2 regions of the Neisseria sp. P0014.S002 genome follow, and region 2 is predicted to be linked to the other one. Evidence: predicted binding sites of a transcription regulator. Region 2 holds the regulator's gene; the other holds the start of a gene.
What was found. Region 2 encodes sigma-54, which starts transcription at its own class of promoters, with help from an activator protein. Its sites were predicted from a motif close to CTGGCACGCTTCATGCTT; they were not measured.
Positions count from the first base shown of each region.

Region 1: the regulator sigma-54 is predicted to act here: its motif matches at 2,557-2,574, upstream of ACTHSX_RS05000 (pilin).

Region 1 covers NZ_JBQCVO010000003.1:115,308-122,816, reverse strand. Annotated here, with positions in the region: gene ACTHSX_RS05015 (DUF1415 domain-containing protein) at 1-357, opposite strand, end outside; gene ACTHSX_RS05010 (Lrp/AsnC family transcriptional regulator) at 475-957, opposite strand; gene ACTHSX_RS05005 (pilin) at 1,351-1,809, opposite strand; gene ACTHSX_RS05000 (pilin) at 1,914-2,393, opposite strand; gene glnD ([protein-PII] uridylyltransferase) at 3,185-5,743, opposite strand; gene ACTHSX_RS04990 (helix-turn-helix domain-containing protein) at 5,763-6,059, opposite strand; gene ACTHSX_RS04985 (TIGR01244 family sulfur transferase) at 6,498-6,938, opposite strand; gene ACTHSX_RS04980 (M61 family metallopeptidase) at 7,017-7,509, opposite strand, start outside.
Region 2 covers NZ_JBQCVO010000002.1:372,387-379,895, forward strand. Annotated here, with positions in the region: gene ACTHSX_RS04030 (KpsF/GutQ family sugar-phosphate isomerase) at 1-382, shown strand, start outside; gene ACTHSX_RS04035 (KdsC family phosphatase) at 449-985, shown strand; gene lptC (LPS export ABC transporter periplasmic protein LptC) at 982-1,563, shown strand; gene lptA (lipopolysaccharide transport periplasmic protein LptA) at 1,544-2,074, shown strand; gene lptB (LPS export ABC transporter ATP-binding protein) at 2,145-2,879, shown strand; gene rpoN (RNA polymerase factor sigma-54) at 3,063-4,418, shown strand; gene hpf (ribosome hibernation-promoting factor, HPF/YfiA family) at 4,468-4,782, shown strand; gene ACTHSX_RS04065 (AmpG family muropeptide MFS transporter) at 4,856-6,133, opposite strand; gene ACTHSX_RS04070 (hypothetical protein) at 6,401-6,568, opposite strand; gene ftnA (non-heme ferritin) at 7,479-7,509, shown strand, end outside.

The sequences.
Region 1 (7,509 bases), on a different contig from region 2:
ATCGGGATGGAACGGTGCAATTTGGACAATGCCTTCCAATTCGTTTTCTACAACGGCATCGTCGGCAATTTCCAGCACTTGGTTGAAGGTTTCAAAATCAGGGAATAGCGTCGGATGAACCAGTAAAGTGGTTTCCAATTCTGAAGCGGGTGTATTGCCCAGAAGCTGCAATTCACGATCCAAGTCCTCAAGGAAACCGTCCAAATGACGGGCTTCGCTGACAACGATGCGAACCAGGTTTTTAACGTGCGGCGCTTTGGCAAACGGGCAGAGATTCAGCCCGATAACGGCTTTTTCCAGCCATTGTTTGGTATGTTCTGAAACAGTATCGATATCGAGATGGGCGACGTCAGTCATAGTAAAAGCTTATGTGAATTATTCTTAAAAAGTATACAAGTGTATGGACGTGAAAGCAAACCATTGGAATTTAAAAGGCCGTCTGAACAACAGACGGCCTTTATCAGTTTCAAGTTATCAATCCTGAACCAAATGAACCAAAGGCAGAGCGGTCGTGTTTTTAATTTCTTTCAACACAAAACTCGATTGCGCATCTTGCACGCCGTGGTGCGAAAGCAGCGTATCCAAAACAAAATGGGAAAACGCGTTCATATCGGTAAAAAAGGCATGGAGCAGATAGTCGGTTTCACCCGTTAAAGCAAAGCAGCTCAATACTTCCGGCCAAGCGCGGACAGATTCGGAAAAATCCTCGCGCGCATCTTTTGCCTTGCTAATCGATACACGGATAAAAGCCTGCAAGCCCAAGCCCAAAGATACGGGAGAAAGCTGGGCCGCGTATTTTTGAATAATGCCCGCATCTTCAAGCTGTTTGAGACGGCGCAGGCAAGGAGAAGGGGAGAGCGCCACTTTTTCAGAAAGTTCAACATTGCTCAACCGCCCATTTTCCTGCAAAACCTGCAGAATCTTTAAATCCGTTTTGTCCAAGTTCAGATGAGGCATGATGGTTCTCCCAATGTAGGCAATGTATGTTTTGGAAATGAAAAATGCTTAAAAATAAAGACTTGTATGGTTAAATTATATATTGAGTTCAGATGTGCGACAAATTGTCTTATAAGGAGTGTTGCGAATTTGTTTTATGTAGTGGTGAAAAGATGAAGGCCGTCTGAAACTAATCAAGGCCAAAGCTTTATGTCATATTAGAATTGGATATAAAGAGGCCGTCTGAAAATGATTTCAGACGGCATTTATTTTCGTAATGTGATCATTCAGGCTCTTAATGACCTTGTTTTGGAGAGTTTTGTTCTTTTGCTTTGATTCATTTTCCGCGTTTGTATTTGGCTTTTTTTTGGGGTATTTTCTTCGCAATGTATTTTTGTGTTTTGGGAAATAAGCTTACAGGCTCTGTTTGCAGGATACGGGAAGGAAGTGTGTATCCATGGTGCCACCGCAAGACCAAACTGTTGTACCTTTAGTAGCCCCTGTTTTTGCAAAACTTGGTGTCAGGTGGATTTCGGTATTCTTCACAGGAACAGCGGCTTGATTACCGATGGCGGCAACAATGGTGCCGTTATCTTCAATACGGACAATCTTTACATAGTTGCCGACTTTATTGTCGTCTGAAGCGAGTTGCTTGATATTTAGGTCAAGCGGCAAGCTGCCTTTATTTGCATAGGCTTCTTCGACGTAGCTTTTCATACTGCCGGCAAGCATGATGCCTTCTGCTACTTGTGCTCTGGCAACATAGTTTTGGTATGCGGGAAGAGCTGCTACTGCCAAAATGCCGATAATGCCGATAACAATCATCAACTCAATCAGGCTAAAACCGGTTTGGGTTTTGCGTAGTTTTTTCATTTTTTGAGTATATCGTTTTCTTATTTTTATTTTATAAAGCAAATCCCATAATTATATTTATGGGATTTGCTTTATAAGCTTTTAAATTTGTTGGTAACAAATTATTAACGGCAAGAAGAAGGTAAGAATTTTGAATCTACGCCATTGGTTGTACCTGATTTACAAGTCCAAGTAAAAGATCCGTTGCCAGATGTTTTGGCATTTTGACCTTGTCCTGTAGTTGTAGTTGCTGTTGGAGTAAGTGATACGGTTTTTTCTTTAATTTCGTTATTTACGTCACTATCTTTCATTGTGGCAGTAATAATACCATTGCTACCAACTTCTACTTGTGCAACATATTTACCTTTAATGCTTTCCTTATCTGCAATACCTGCTTCGGCATTACTAGTAGGCCATTTGCCTTTATCTGCATAGTATTCAACCACAGCAGACTTTTGACCTTCCATCAAAGAGATGGCTTCAGAAACTTGAGCACGTGCAGTGTAGTCTTGGTATGCAGGCAGGGCGATAACTGCCAAGATGCCGATAATCGCGATAACGATCATCAATTCGATCAGGGTGAAACCTTTTTGGATTGCTTTCATTGATTAAAACTCCAGTTTGAAAGTGTGAATAATTGTGTTTAAGTAAAAAGTCCGTAATGTGCTTGGCACTATGTATTATGAGTAAACCATAAGTAAGAAGGAATATACAGCTTCCGTCGGGCTTGCTGCTTTGAGGCTTGGGCCTTATCGGACGTGTTGCTTCAAGCAGTCTGTGTGCCAAGTGCGCAAAATTGATTAAAAAATTTATTTTTTATTTTTTGTTTATTGTTTTTATTGGGATTATTTTTTAATTTTTAAGTTTTTTGTGGTTTTGTTTGAAAGTTTCAGGATTTTAGGAAAATTAGGGGGTTGACGTTTTTTGTCAGTTTTGTGTTTTTTGTGACAGAGAGTGTGTGCAAGTTTGGTTATGTGACGTTTTTTGTCAGAAATTTGGCTTGGTTAATAATATGTTAATTGATTTAGATGGGCGGTGTTTTTATGGATTAATCGGTGGGTTTAATATCTTGTGATTTTATTTTTTTGTTTTTTATGGGTTTTATTTTTTATGCGTATTTTGTTTGAATACGGATGAGGAAAAGATTTGAAAGGAAGTATTTTTGAAGAGAATTTGGCGTAATAGGTGAATGAAAATTTGTTATTAGAATTATATTCATATGAGTTATGATTTTGGAATGTAGTTTTATGTCAGAAGGAAGTTCTGGTTTTAAATTTTAAGGCTTTGGATTTCTTAAGTGTTTTAGAAGGGTATATTCAGGATGTTTATATTTTTGGATGTGATTAGGGTGGGCAAAAAATGCTCACCCTATGTTTTTAAGATGTTCAGACGGCCTTTATGGGGTTAAGACTTCGATCAATGCCTGTTTTAGGGTGTTTTGGGTTTGCGGGTCTTGCAGGGATGGGCTGTAGGTGATGAAGCTGTCCTCAATGCGCTGATCCAAGGTGGTGATTTTGGCGTAGCGCAGGCTGATGTTGTGTGCGAAGAAGGTCTCGGCGATGTCGGCGAGGAGGTGAGGGCGGTTGACTGCGGTGATGTCTATGGTGTGCCAGCCGGGATAATCTTCTTCGGGGGTGATGATTACGGTAGGCGGAATGGGGATGTGGCGGATGCGGCGGCTGATGTGCGGGCGGCCGCTTTGTTTTTGGACGGTGGTATTGCCGTGGATGAAGCTGTTGAGTTCGGCTTCGAGTGCGCTTTGGCGGTCGGGATATTCTTCGGGCGGGAGATTGTCAGGAAGTTGGAGGATAAAGGTGTCGAGGATGTAGTCGTGCTCGGTAATAAAGGCACGGGCGGCTTGGATGTCGAAGCGGTGGCTGCTGAAGATGCGGCAGAGGCGTGCGAAGAGGCGGTCGCCATTGGGCATGAATACCATGACTTGAAGGCTGTTGCTTTGGGGAAGGATGCGGCTGCGGACGGCCGGACTTTCGGTGTCGTAGGCGAGGTTTGCGGTGTGCCAGAGGATTTCCCGTGTTTGATGGCGGACGTAGTATGCGCTGCCGAGGATGCGACGGAGTTTTTGTTGGTTTTTGAGGGGGACGGCGGCGCGCGTGAGCTGATCGGTCGAGGCTTGTTCGCGTCGGTTGGGGAGGCGTTCGGGATCGTGGTGTTTGCTGTTTAAAACGGCGGCGGTGCTGTGGTAGAGGGTTTGGAGCAGGCTGGCGCGCCATGTGTTCCAAAGTTTGGGGTTGGTGCCGCGGATGTCGGCAATGGTAAGTAGGTAGAGTGCGTCAAGGTATTCGCGTGTGGGAATACGGCGGCAAAAGGCTTGGAGGATATGGGGATCTTGGATGTCTTCTTTTTGGGCAACGGTGGACATGAGCAGGTGGTTTTCAACCAGCCATGCGAGGAGGTGGCTTTCTTCTTCGGTGTAGTAGTGGTTGGCAGCGAATTGTTGTGCGTCTTTGATGCCTTCTTTGGCGTGATCGCCGCCACGGTCTTTGGCAATGTCGTGCAGCAGGGCGGCGGTGTAGAGGACATGTGGTCGCGGATAGGCCTGCATGATGGCGCTGGCTTCGGGCATTTCGTGGCTGTGGGTTTCGATGGCGAGACGGCGCATATTGCGGACGACGGTCAGGATGTGGTCGTCTACGGGGTAAATATGGAAGAGGTCGTGTTGGAGCAGGCCGATGATTTTTTCCCATGCGGGGAGATAGCGGCCAAGTACGCCGTAGAGGTTGAGAAAACGGAGGGTTTGGGTAAGGCCGGTGCCGTGTTTGAAGAATTGGATGAAGCGGCGGCGGTTTTCTGGATTTTGGGTGAAACGGGTGTTGATTTTTCGTGTGGCCGCCCACCATGCGCGCAGGGTTTGCGGCTCGATGGTGGTGATGTTTTGCTCCTGCATGGTTTGGATGATGGTGAAGATGTGTTCGGGATTTTGTTCGAACAGGGCAAGGTCGTTGGCGGCGATTTGGTGGCCGATGCGTTTGTAGCGGCTGTCGATGGGGTGGATGTGCTGGAGGCGGCCGGGGGTTTGATGGTTTTTGAGAACCGGAATGAGGATGCCGTTGAGTTGTTTGATGGCTTTGGTGGCGCGGTAGAAGGTGTGCATCAGGGCTTCGCTTCGGCCGCGGATGTCGGGTTGGGTATAGCCTAAGCTTTCGGCAACTTGGGACTGGTAGTCGAAAAGCAGCCTGTCTTCGGAGCGGTCGGCGGTAAGGTGGAGGTGAATGCGGATGTTGGCGAGGCGGCGGTAGCCATGAGCCAGCATGCCGGCTTCGGTGCGTGTAAGGACGCCGGCGGTAACGAGGGCGGTGGGGTTGCTGTCTATGCCTTGTGCTTTGGCTGTCCAAATAAGGGTGTGGATGTCGCGCAGGCCGCCGGGGCAGGTTTTGATGTTGGGTTCGAGTTGTGCGCCTGTGCCTTGGGATTTGGTATGGCGTTGCTCCATTTCGAGGAGTTTGGCTTCGATAAAGGCGGCTGTGTCGCGGCGTGTGTTGAGTTTGTTTAGCAGCTGGGCGGTAAGGTCGGCATTGCCTTGTAGGTGGCGTGCTTCTAGAAAGGCGGTTTCGCCGGTAATGTCGTTTTGGGTGCTTTGGAGGATTTCTTCTATGCTGCCGCTTTTGATGGCGGGATTGAGGCGTGCGTCCCAAAGGGTTTGGATAAATTGGGCGGTTTGTTGTTGCAGGCCGTCTGAAAATGGGGTCGAGGAAATAATCGCTAAGTCCCAGTCAGAATGGGGATAGAGTTCGCAACGCCCGAAGCCACCGATGGCAATGAGACTGATGTCGTTACTGTCGGGGAAGTGGATTTGCCAGAGGGTTTGCAACAGGGTTTCAGCAGCGGCGATATGGTCGCGGAAGTAAACGGTAGGGCGGTTGTTTTTGCGGTAGGCAGTTTCTGCTGCGGCTTTTTGCTGCTGGTAGGTTTGGATGGCTTGTTGGGCGGCGGTCATGATGGTATCTGGCTGTGAATTAAGCTTGGGTATCGGCAGGCTCGGTCATTTGGCGGAGCATTTCTTGCGGCGGAAGGAGGAGTTTGTACGGGGCGATTTTAAGTGCGGATGCGATTTTTTCGATGTTGGAAAGGGCGATGTTCCAGCGTTTGCGCTCGACGGCGGAAACGTAGGTGCGGTCAAGTCCGCATTGGCGTGCTAGTTCTTCTTGCGACCAGCCGTGATTAACGCGGTAGAGGCGCATGTTGTAAGCGATAACGGCGCGGAGGTCTTGCGGATCGGGCAGGCTTGGAGGGGGAGTGAGTTTATTGACCATGGCGTTTTGAGTTTGTGGTTTGAACGATAAGGGGATTTTATACTATTTTTGTGAGGGGAAAGGAAAGGCCGTCTGAAAGTTTTCAGACGGCCTTAAAGAGAGTAGGTATAAAAAAAAGGGGGTGGCTTTCGGCCACACCCAAACACACACACATCAAGAGGAAAGAAAAATCATTTAATAAGAGAGCTGGCTCTTATAGAGGAAAACTGGAGGATTCGGGCTTGGCCCTGAAGCATTGAAAGGCATTATAAATGAAAATAGGGTTAGGGTATTGATACAGGTCAATTCGGGCTTGATTTAGAAAATATATTTTTAGGATAGTGGAAATAAATTAAAAATAAGGTTTGATTGTGAATAAAAGTCATTAGGCCGTCTGAAAGAATTGGTTTCAGGCGGCCTGATTGGTTTAAAGGCTGCTACTTATACATAAATTAAGTATTAAGCCAGACCTTTATCTTTGGCTTCTTGCAGGCGGGCTTCAAAGTTGCTGAGATTGACGCCTGCCTGTTCGGCTGCGGCAACTACTTCGGCTACAGATGCGCCGTGTTGCACTTGATGATAACCCCAAAGCAGGGAGCAGCGAGTACCGGTGCGGCAGAAGGCAAGAATAGGAGCCGGAGATTGTTGCAACAGATTTTGGAAGGCTGCAACATCGGTTGCGTTGATTTGAGGCGCAACAACGGGCTGGTGTGAGAATTGGTTGATGCCGGCCTCTTTAAACCAGTTTTGCACTTCGGCAAAAGCCGGTTGGTTTTCTTCTTCGCCGTCCGGGCGGTTGCAGATGACGGTTTGGATGCCGAAGCGTACGGCTTCTTGGACATCGGCTTCGGTCAGTTGGGGGGCGATATAGAGGGTGTCGGTCAGTTTACGGATGGGCATAGTTTTTCCTTTCTTTATATTGAGCGGATATGTTGATTTCAGGCAGCCTAGGAAGTGGTAGGCCGTTTGAAGTTTTATTTAATGATTGTACAACCAGTTTTCGAGTTTTTGGCGATCGGTAATGTGCAGCAGGGCGGTATTGGCTTCTGCTGCTTGAACTGTGATGCTGGTTTCGCGCAATAGGCCTTGGCGGAAGAAATGGATGGTGGTGCGTGTGCCGATAGGCAGTTTGCTCCACTGCGCTGCAAGGTCGTTGCAGGCATAGCCGCCTAAGGCGATGATTTTGTCTTGCGGGCAGAGTCCGGCATTTTCTGCGCTGCCGCCGTTAAATACATGAGTCAGGACAGCATGGTCGCCGTTTTGTTTGAAACGTGCGCCCAAATCATTGGTGGGGGCAACCGATTGGGGTTCGCTGGCAAATGCTCCACCGTGCTGGCGTGGCAGGGGGATAAAGTCGAGTTTGACACCTACGCTTTGCAGACATTCTGCGAGCGGAAGGTCTTCGGTGCTGTATAAGGCCGTCTGAAAGAAGGTTGCTAAATCTAAACCGGTCATTTCTTGGCAACGGGTT
Region 2 (7,509 bases):
GCTGCGTGTGGCGGATATCATGCACAAAGACGAAGCCCTGCCTGCCGTTTTGTTGGGTACGCCGTTGAAAGAAGCCATTGTCCGCATGAGTGAAAAAGGCTTGGGTATGTTGGCGGTAACCGATGCCGAAGGCCGTCTGAAAGGCGTGTTTACCGATGGTGACTTGCGCCGTCTGTTTCAAGAACGCGACAGCTTTGCCGGTTTGAAAGTGGACGACATCATGCACGCTTCTCCAAAAACCATCTCTGCCGACCGCCTTGCCACTGAAGCTTTGAAAGCCATGCAAAGCGGCCATGTGAACGGTTTGCTGGTGGTCGAAGAAAACGGCATGCTGATTGGCGCGCTGAACATGCATGATTTATTGATGGCACGAATTGTCTGAAACGATGGCAAAAACGTTTTCAGACGGCCTTATGCTAGAATAGGCCGTCTGAAATAAGGAAACCTTATGCAAAACCTCTCTTCCGACCTGCAACGACGCGCTTTAGGTATCAAACTGCTGATACTGGATGTGGACGGCGTTTTGACCGACGGTCGCATTTTTATCCGCGACAACGGTGAAGAAATCAAATCGTTCCACACTTTGGACGGACACGGTTTGAAAATGCTTCAGGCCAGCGGCGTGCAAACGGCGATTATTACCGGCCGCGATGCGCCTTCCGTCGGTATCCGCGTGAAGCAGCTCGGCATCAACTATTACTTCAAAGGCATTCACGACAAACGTGCCGCCTACGCCCAATTACGCGAACAGGCCGGTGTAGAGGAGCATGAGTGCGCCTTTGTCGGCGACGATGTTGTCGATTTGCCCGTGATGGTGCGTTGCGGATTGGCGGTCGCCGTCCCTGAAGCGCATTGGTTTACTTTGCAATACGCCCATTATGTAACCCGATGTTCCGGCGGCGCAGGCGCGGTGCGTGAAGTGTGCGATTTGATTATGCAGGCGCAAGGTACGCTTGAACCTGCTTTGAAAGAGTATGTACGATGAAAATCAGATGGCGTTACGGAATCGCCTTTCCGCTGGTGTTGGCCGTTTCACTCGGCGCATTGGCGGCGTGGCTCGGCCGCATCAGCGAAGTGCAAGTCGAAGAAGTCGTTCTCAATCCGAATGAGCCGCAATATTCGATGAAAGGCATCAACGGCAAACGTTTTGACCAAGAAGGCCGTCTGAAAGAAAACCTGAGCGCGGTCGATGCCGTCCAATATCCGAATAGCGCGGACGTGCATTTGGACAAACCGCATCTTTCGTTTTACCGCGACGGCAGCCTGTTGTACGAAGTCGGCAGCGACAAGGCCGCGTACAATATTCAAAACAAGAAAGTCGTTTTTGAACAGAATGTTGTCTTAAACAAAGCGGCAGATGCCAAGCGTTTGGCCGGCATCATCAAAACCGAACGTTTGAATGTCGATACCGAAGCGCAATACGCCCATACCGACAGCCCCGTTACTTTCCAATACGGACAGTCCGGCGGTCAGGCAAACGGCATGACTTATGACCACAAAACCGGTTTGCTGAATTTCCCTTCCAAAGTGAAAGCCACAATTTATGATACAAAAAATTTGTAAAACCTTAGCCCTTGTTGCCGTTTTTGCCGCCAGCCCGGCCTTTGCCCTGCAAAGCGACAGCAAGCAGCCGATTCAAATCGAAGCCGACCAAGGCTCGCTTGACCAAAATAACCAAAGTACCACCTTTTCCGGCAACGTCATCATCAAACAAGGCACGCTCAATATCCGTGCCGGCAGCGTGACTGTTTCGCGTAACGACAAAAGCGAGCAGTTGATGAAAGCCACCGGCTCGCCCGTCAAATTCAGCCAAGAGTTGGACGGCGGCAAAGGCGTGGTCAACGGCCAAGCCAATACCGTGACGTATTCTTCCGCAGCCAGTCTGGTTACCCTGACCGGCAATGCCAAAGTACAGCGCGGCGGCGATGTGGCCGAAGGTGCAGTCATCACTTACAACACCAAAACCGAGGTTTACACCATCAACGGCAGCGCTAAATCCGGTGTGAAATCCGCCGCCAAATCCGGCCGTGTCAGCGTTGTCATCCAGCCGTCCAGCACGCAAAAAAACAAATAAGAAAACACACAAAAAGGCCGTCTGAAAAAGGTTCAGACGGCCTGAGGTCAATATCGAAAGTCAACAGAATATGAGCGCAAACAACAGCCGTCTTGTGGTTCAAAACCTGCAAAAAAGTTTCAAAAAACGCCAAGTCGTCAAAAGCTTTTCCCTAGAAATCGAAAGCGGCGAAGTCATCGGCCTGCTCGGCCCTAACGGCGCGGGTAAGACCACCAGCTTTTACATGATTGTCGGCCTGATTGCCGCCGATGCAGGCAGCGTGATGTTGGACGGACAAGAGTTGCGTCACCTGCCCATTCACGAACGCGCCCGCCTCGGCGTCGGCTATCTGCCGCAGGAAGCCTCGATTTTCCGCAAAATGACCGTGGAACAAAATATCCGCGCCATTTTGGAAATCAGCATGAAGGACAAAAGCCGCATCGATGCCGAACTTGAAAAACTGTTGGCCGATTTAAACATCGAACGCCTGCGCAACAACCCTGCGCCGTCTTTGTCCGGTGGCGAACGCCGCCGTGTCGAAATCGCGCGTGTGTTGGCCATGCAGCCGCGTTTCATTTTGTTGGACGAACCTTTTGCCGGCGTTGACCCGATTGCCGTCATCGATATTCAGAAAATCATCGAGTTTCTCAAATCACGCGGTATCGGCGTATTGATTACCGACCACAACGTGCGCGAAACCCTCAGCATCTGCGACCGTGCCTACATCATCAGCGACGGCACGGTATTGGCTTCGGGCAAGCCGGATGATTTGGTCAACAATGAACAAGTCCGTTCGGTTTACTTGGGTGAAAATTTCAAATATTGAATGCATATTTGACGGCAATCGTAAAACCGGTTTCATACGAGGCTCTCATTTTAATTGAGGGTAGCTCTAAATATTGAAATAATTACTAAGAATACAAATATAATACCGATAACCTAGTTTTTCAGACGGCCCTCCGTACAAAGGCCGTCTGAAAAACTATCCATACACTTCGAAAAAAACACTATGTCTTCACTCGTCCTTAAACTCAAACAGACCCAGCAGCTCAACCAGCGGCTGCAGCAGTCTCTGCGTATCTTGCAGATGTCGGGTCTTGAGCTTGAGCGCGAAGTGGAAGACTGGTTGTTAGACAATCCTCTGCTTGAGCGTCCGGAAACCGATGAGTTTGCCGATAGCGGGCTCAATCGTGCCGTCACCATGCCGCGCGCAGGTCAGCAGTTGAGCGGCGACGATGCCGAAGATATTTGGAGCAACATCGCCGAAGAAGAGGATTTCAAACACTATCTGCATGCCCAAGTGTGCGAGCATCCGCTCTCGCAAGTGGAAGCGGCCTATGTTCACGTCTTAATTGATTTTTTGGACGAGCAAGGCTACCTCACCGACAGCCTCGAAGAAATCATCGACCACACGCCGTTAGAATGGATGCTGGACGAAGAAGCCCTGCAAAATGCGCTGGATATATTGCAAACCTTTGATCCGCCCGGCGTGGCGGCAGCGGATTTGACCGAGTCGCTCATGCTGCAGCTGATGCGTTTGCCGGCTTCTCCTGCCCGACAAATGGCCGCGCATTTGGTGCAAAGTTCGCTTCAAGACTTAGGCAAAAACCGCAAACAAAACGTTCTGCGTTTCCGCAAACTCTATCCCGATACCGACAGCGAAACCATAGAAGCCGCGCTCGATATGATTGCCGAGCTCAATCCCTATCCGGCCTACGGTTTTGCCTCTGCCACGCCTACGCCTTATATTCAGCCTGATGTTTGGGTCAAAGAGGGCAAGGATGGCTGGGAAGTCATCAGCAATGAGGCGGCTTGGCCGAAGCTGCAGCTGAATCAGGAGTATTGCGACCTGATGAAATCAGCGGAAGAGGGCGCACCGGAGTGGAAGGAAAAAATCAACGAAGCCAAGCAGCGCATTGATTCTTTGGAGCTACGGAAAAGCACGGTCCTCCGCCTTGCCGAGTATATCGTCAAAAATCAGGAAGATTTTTTCATCTTCGGAGAAATCGGACTGTCGCCCATGCTGATGAAAGATGCCGCCGCCGAATTGGGTTTGGCGGAAAGTACCATCTCGCGTGCCGCCAATCAGAAATATTTGTCTTGCCCGCGCGGTTTGTTTGCGTTACGCTATTTCTTCACACAGGCAGTGAATGCCGATGATGACGGCGAAGGGTTCAGCCAAGGCGCAATCAAAGCCGTATTGAGCCAGCTGATTGAAAGCGAAGACAGCAGCAGACCCTATTCGGACGAGACCCTCGTCAAATTATTAAAACAACGCGGCATTGAAATCGCCAGACGTACAGTGGCTAAATATAGAGAATCATTAGACATACCACCGGCACACAAACGAAAATTTACCGAGTAGATATATTCCGATCCGTTTTGACGGACTAACCAACCGAAGGAGCTGTATCATGAATCTGAAAATCACCGGTCTGAATTTTGATGTTACCGAAGCCATCAAAAACTACGTTTCCGACAAGTTGGCACGAATCAGCCGCCACGCCGACAACATCATTTCCGTGACCATCACGCTCTCGGTGGAAAAAGTCAGCCAAAAAGCCGAAGCCGATGTCCATCTGGCAGGCAAAGATTTGCACGTTGAAGCGATTGAACAGGATATGTACGCCGCGATTGATGTTTTGATGGATAAACTCGACCGCGCTGTTTTGAAACATAAAGGAAAAAGCGGCGATGTCCGCAGCACTGTCAAACCTGAAGCAGAATAAAGTTTTTGTATGATAAAGGCCGTCTGAACATTCAGACGGCCTTTTGTTTTGCTAGATGTTTTAGACTGGCAATCTAGTTACTCACTTTTTCGCCATTCCATGGTGCCACTTTAAACAGCAGCAACATGCCGGGTATGCCCAGGGCAAAACACAGCCAGTAGAAATTGAAGTAACCCATCGCTTCAATCAGATAGCCTGCCGAAGCATTGATAAATGTACGGGGAACAGCTGACAGGCTGGTAAAGAGGGCCAATTGTGTGGCCGTGAAAGCAGGATTGGTTTCACGGGCCATATAGGCGACAAATGCCGCCGTACCCAAGCCTACGCCTGCCGCTTCCGCACCAATCACGGCCGCAAGCATCATTTGTTCCGTCAGGGTAATGGTTTCAAATTTACCGAAACCCGCCAGCCAGGCAAAGCCTAGAATCGTTACCCATTGCGCCACGCCGAAAACCCACAAAGCCCTGTTGATACCGAGTTTCAACATCCAAATACCACCGGCGATACCGGCAATGACGGCAGGCCATAAACCGGCATTTTTGGCAATCAGGCCGATGTCGGTTTTGCTGAAGCCCATGTCCAAATAAAACGGCGTTGCCAGGGAAGTCGCCATACTGTCGCCCAGTTTGTAGAGGAAGATAAACAGCAATACCAATATGGCTTGTTTGATGCCTTTGCGGGAGAAGAACTCACTGAAAGGGTCGGAAACCGTTTGGGCAAATGTACGCGACACAGATGGTGGAATGTCAGGCTCTTTGGCTAAAAACAGGGTCATCAGCAGGCCGGGTAACATAAACAGCGCCGTGATGATGAATACATTGTGCCAAGGCATCAAGTCGGCCAAAATCAAGCTGAGCGAGCCGGGTACCAAAGCTGCGATACGGTAGGCGTTGACGTGGATAGAGTTGCCTAAGCCTAATTCTTCATCTGACAAAATTTCGCGGCGAAATGCATCCAATACAATATCTTGGCTGGCAGAAAAAAAGGCGACCACTAACGATAAGCCCATAATTACATATAAATGCTGAGCAGGATTTAGGAAGGCGTAAATGAGCAAGGTCAGCAGCAAACCAATTTGCGTAACCAGCATCCAACCGCGTCGCCGTCCTAAAAAAGGTAATCTGACCAAATCGATGACGGGAGACCAGATAAATTTCCAAGTAAAAGGCAGGCCGATGAGTGCCATCAGGCCGATGGTTTTCAAATCGACGTGTTCGCTGCGCAACCATGCCGGAATCAGGTTGATCAGAAAATAAAGCGGCAGCCCCGAAGTGAAGCCTGTAAAGATACAAATCAGCATACTGCGCGAGAAAATCTTGCGCCAAGTGCCGGATTGGGGTGCGGTTGTCATAGTGAAATCAATAAAAAAGAAAAGGGATATTGTAGCAAAGATGGGGGATATGGCGAATGAACTTCTGTTATCTTTATCGAATAATGAGAGGCCGTCTGAAACTTTAGCAAATTAAGTTTCAGACGGCCTTTTGTTGGAACAACTGGTTTGGCGGGCAACGGAGACTTCAGGACGGAAGAAGGGTTGCTTGGGTGTATTCATAAAATTGAAGTTAAGAAAGTTTCAGATGACCCCTAGAGATCGTTTGAACGATGAGAAATATCAGTGTTAATTTGTGCCGTCAGTGTAGCCGTTTCCTGATTTGTCCACAGCAAAAGCAGAAATCGGACCGACCGTTACTGTCCCTTTAGGCTGAGTTTCTTGGTAATACTCATATGCTGCAACACCCATACCAGTTGCAGCACCAACAGCAGCACCAATTGTGCCACCGACCATAATAGCTGGTCCGGCAGGAATACTGCCAAAAGCTATACCGACACCCAGACCAATACCTGCACCAATTGATCCTCCTATTTATGCACCATTTGCTCCTCCTTGAAGGATTCTCTCTCCTAAGCCTCCTCCATAAATTAGTTCCAGATCCTCAATGGATAGTTCAATCATGTTATTTTTCCTTTTCAAAAAAATTAGATGTAGAATATTGAGTCAATACGCCCAATATGGAAAAAATAATAAAAGCATGAATATAAATCATAAAATCAACATTATCTCCTTGGTAGCTTTCATAAATAAAAACGATTGGTATTGATATACAAATTAAAATATACAGGTACTTTGAAATTACCAGTAACTTATACACAAATTTTGATTTCATAGCCTAGTCTTTCATTTGAATAAAATCTACCCTAATCAACTTTCCAACCAACTTCCTAACTTCTTCATGCTTTCCCTGATTGAAGTTAACCAGTAGATTTTTCAACAATATGTATATTATGTTAAATAATAAATGGTAATTGTCACATTCAAATATTAAGGATAACCTACTTTGAAACTATATCGCTTTGATGCGTAATTCTATAAAAAACATTGAATTTTCATGTTTTCTATTTATCCAGTATTTTGGAGTTGATAAGTGAGAGCAAAAAACTTTGGAAATCTACGATTCTCCTTCCAACACCTCATCATTTCTCTAGAGAATTTAGGCAAAGGAGATATTGATAACTCATTTCATTAAATTGAACCAAATGAGAATGATTTATTTTTAAAATCCTTTTAAATTAATGGGTTACATAAAAATTGATAAAATAAAATTGACTATTCTCAATAAAATGAGTAAAATTCATCCGCAAATACAAATTTTTTATTGTGATACATCTATTAACCGCATTGAGAAAAGGAGTTAGTTATGCTAAGTAAGTCAATTACAGCAAAATTAA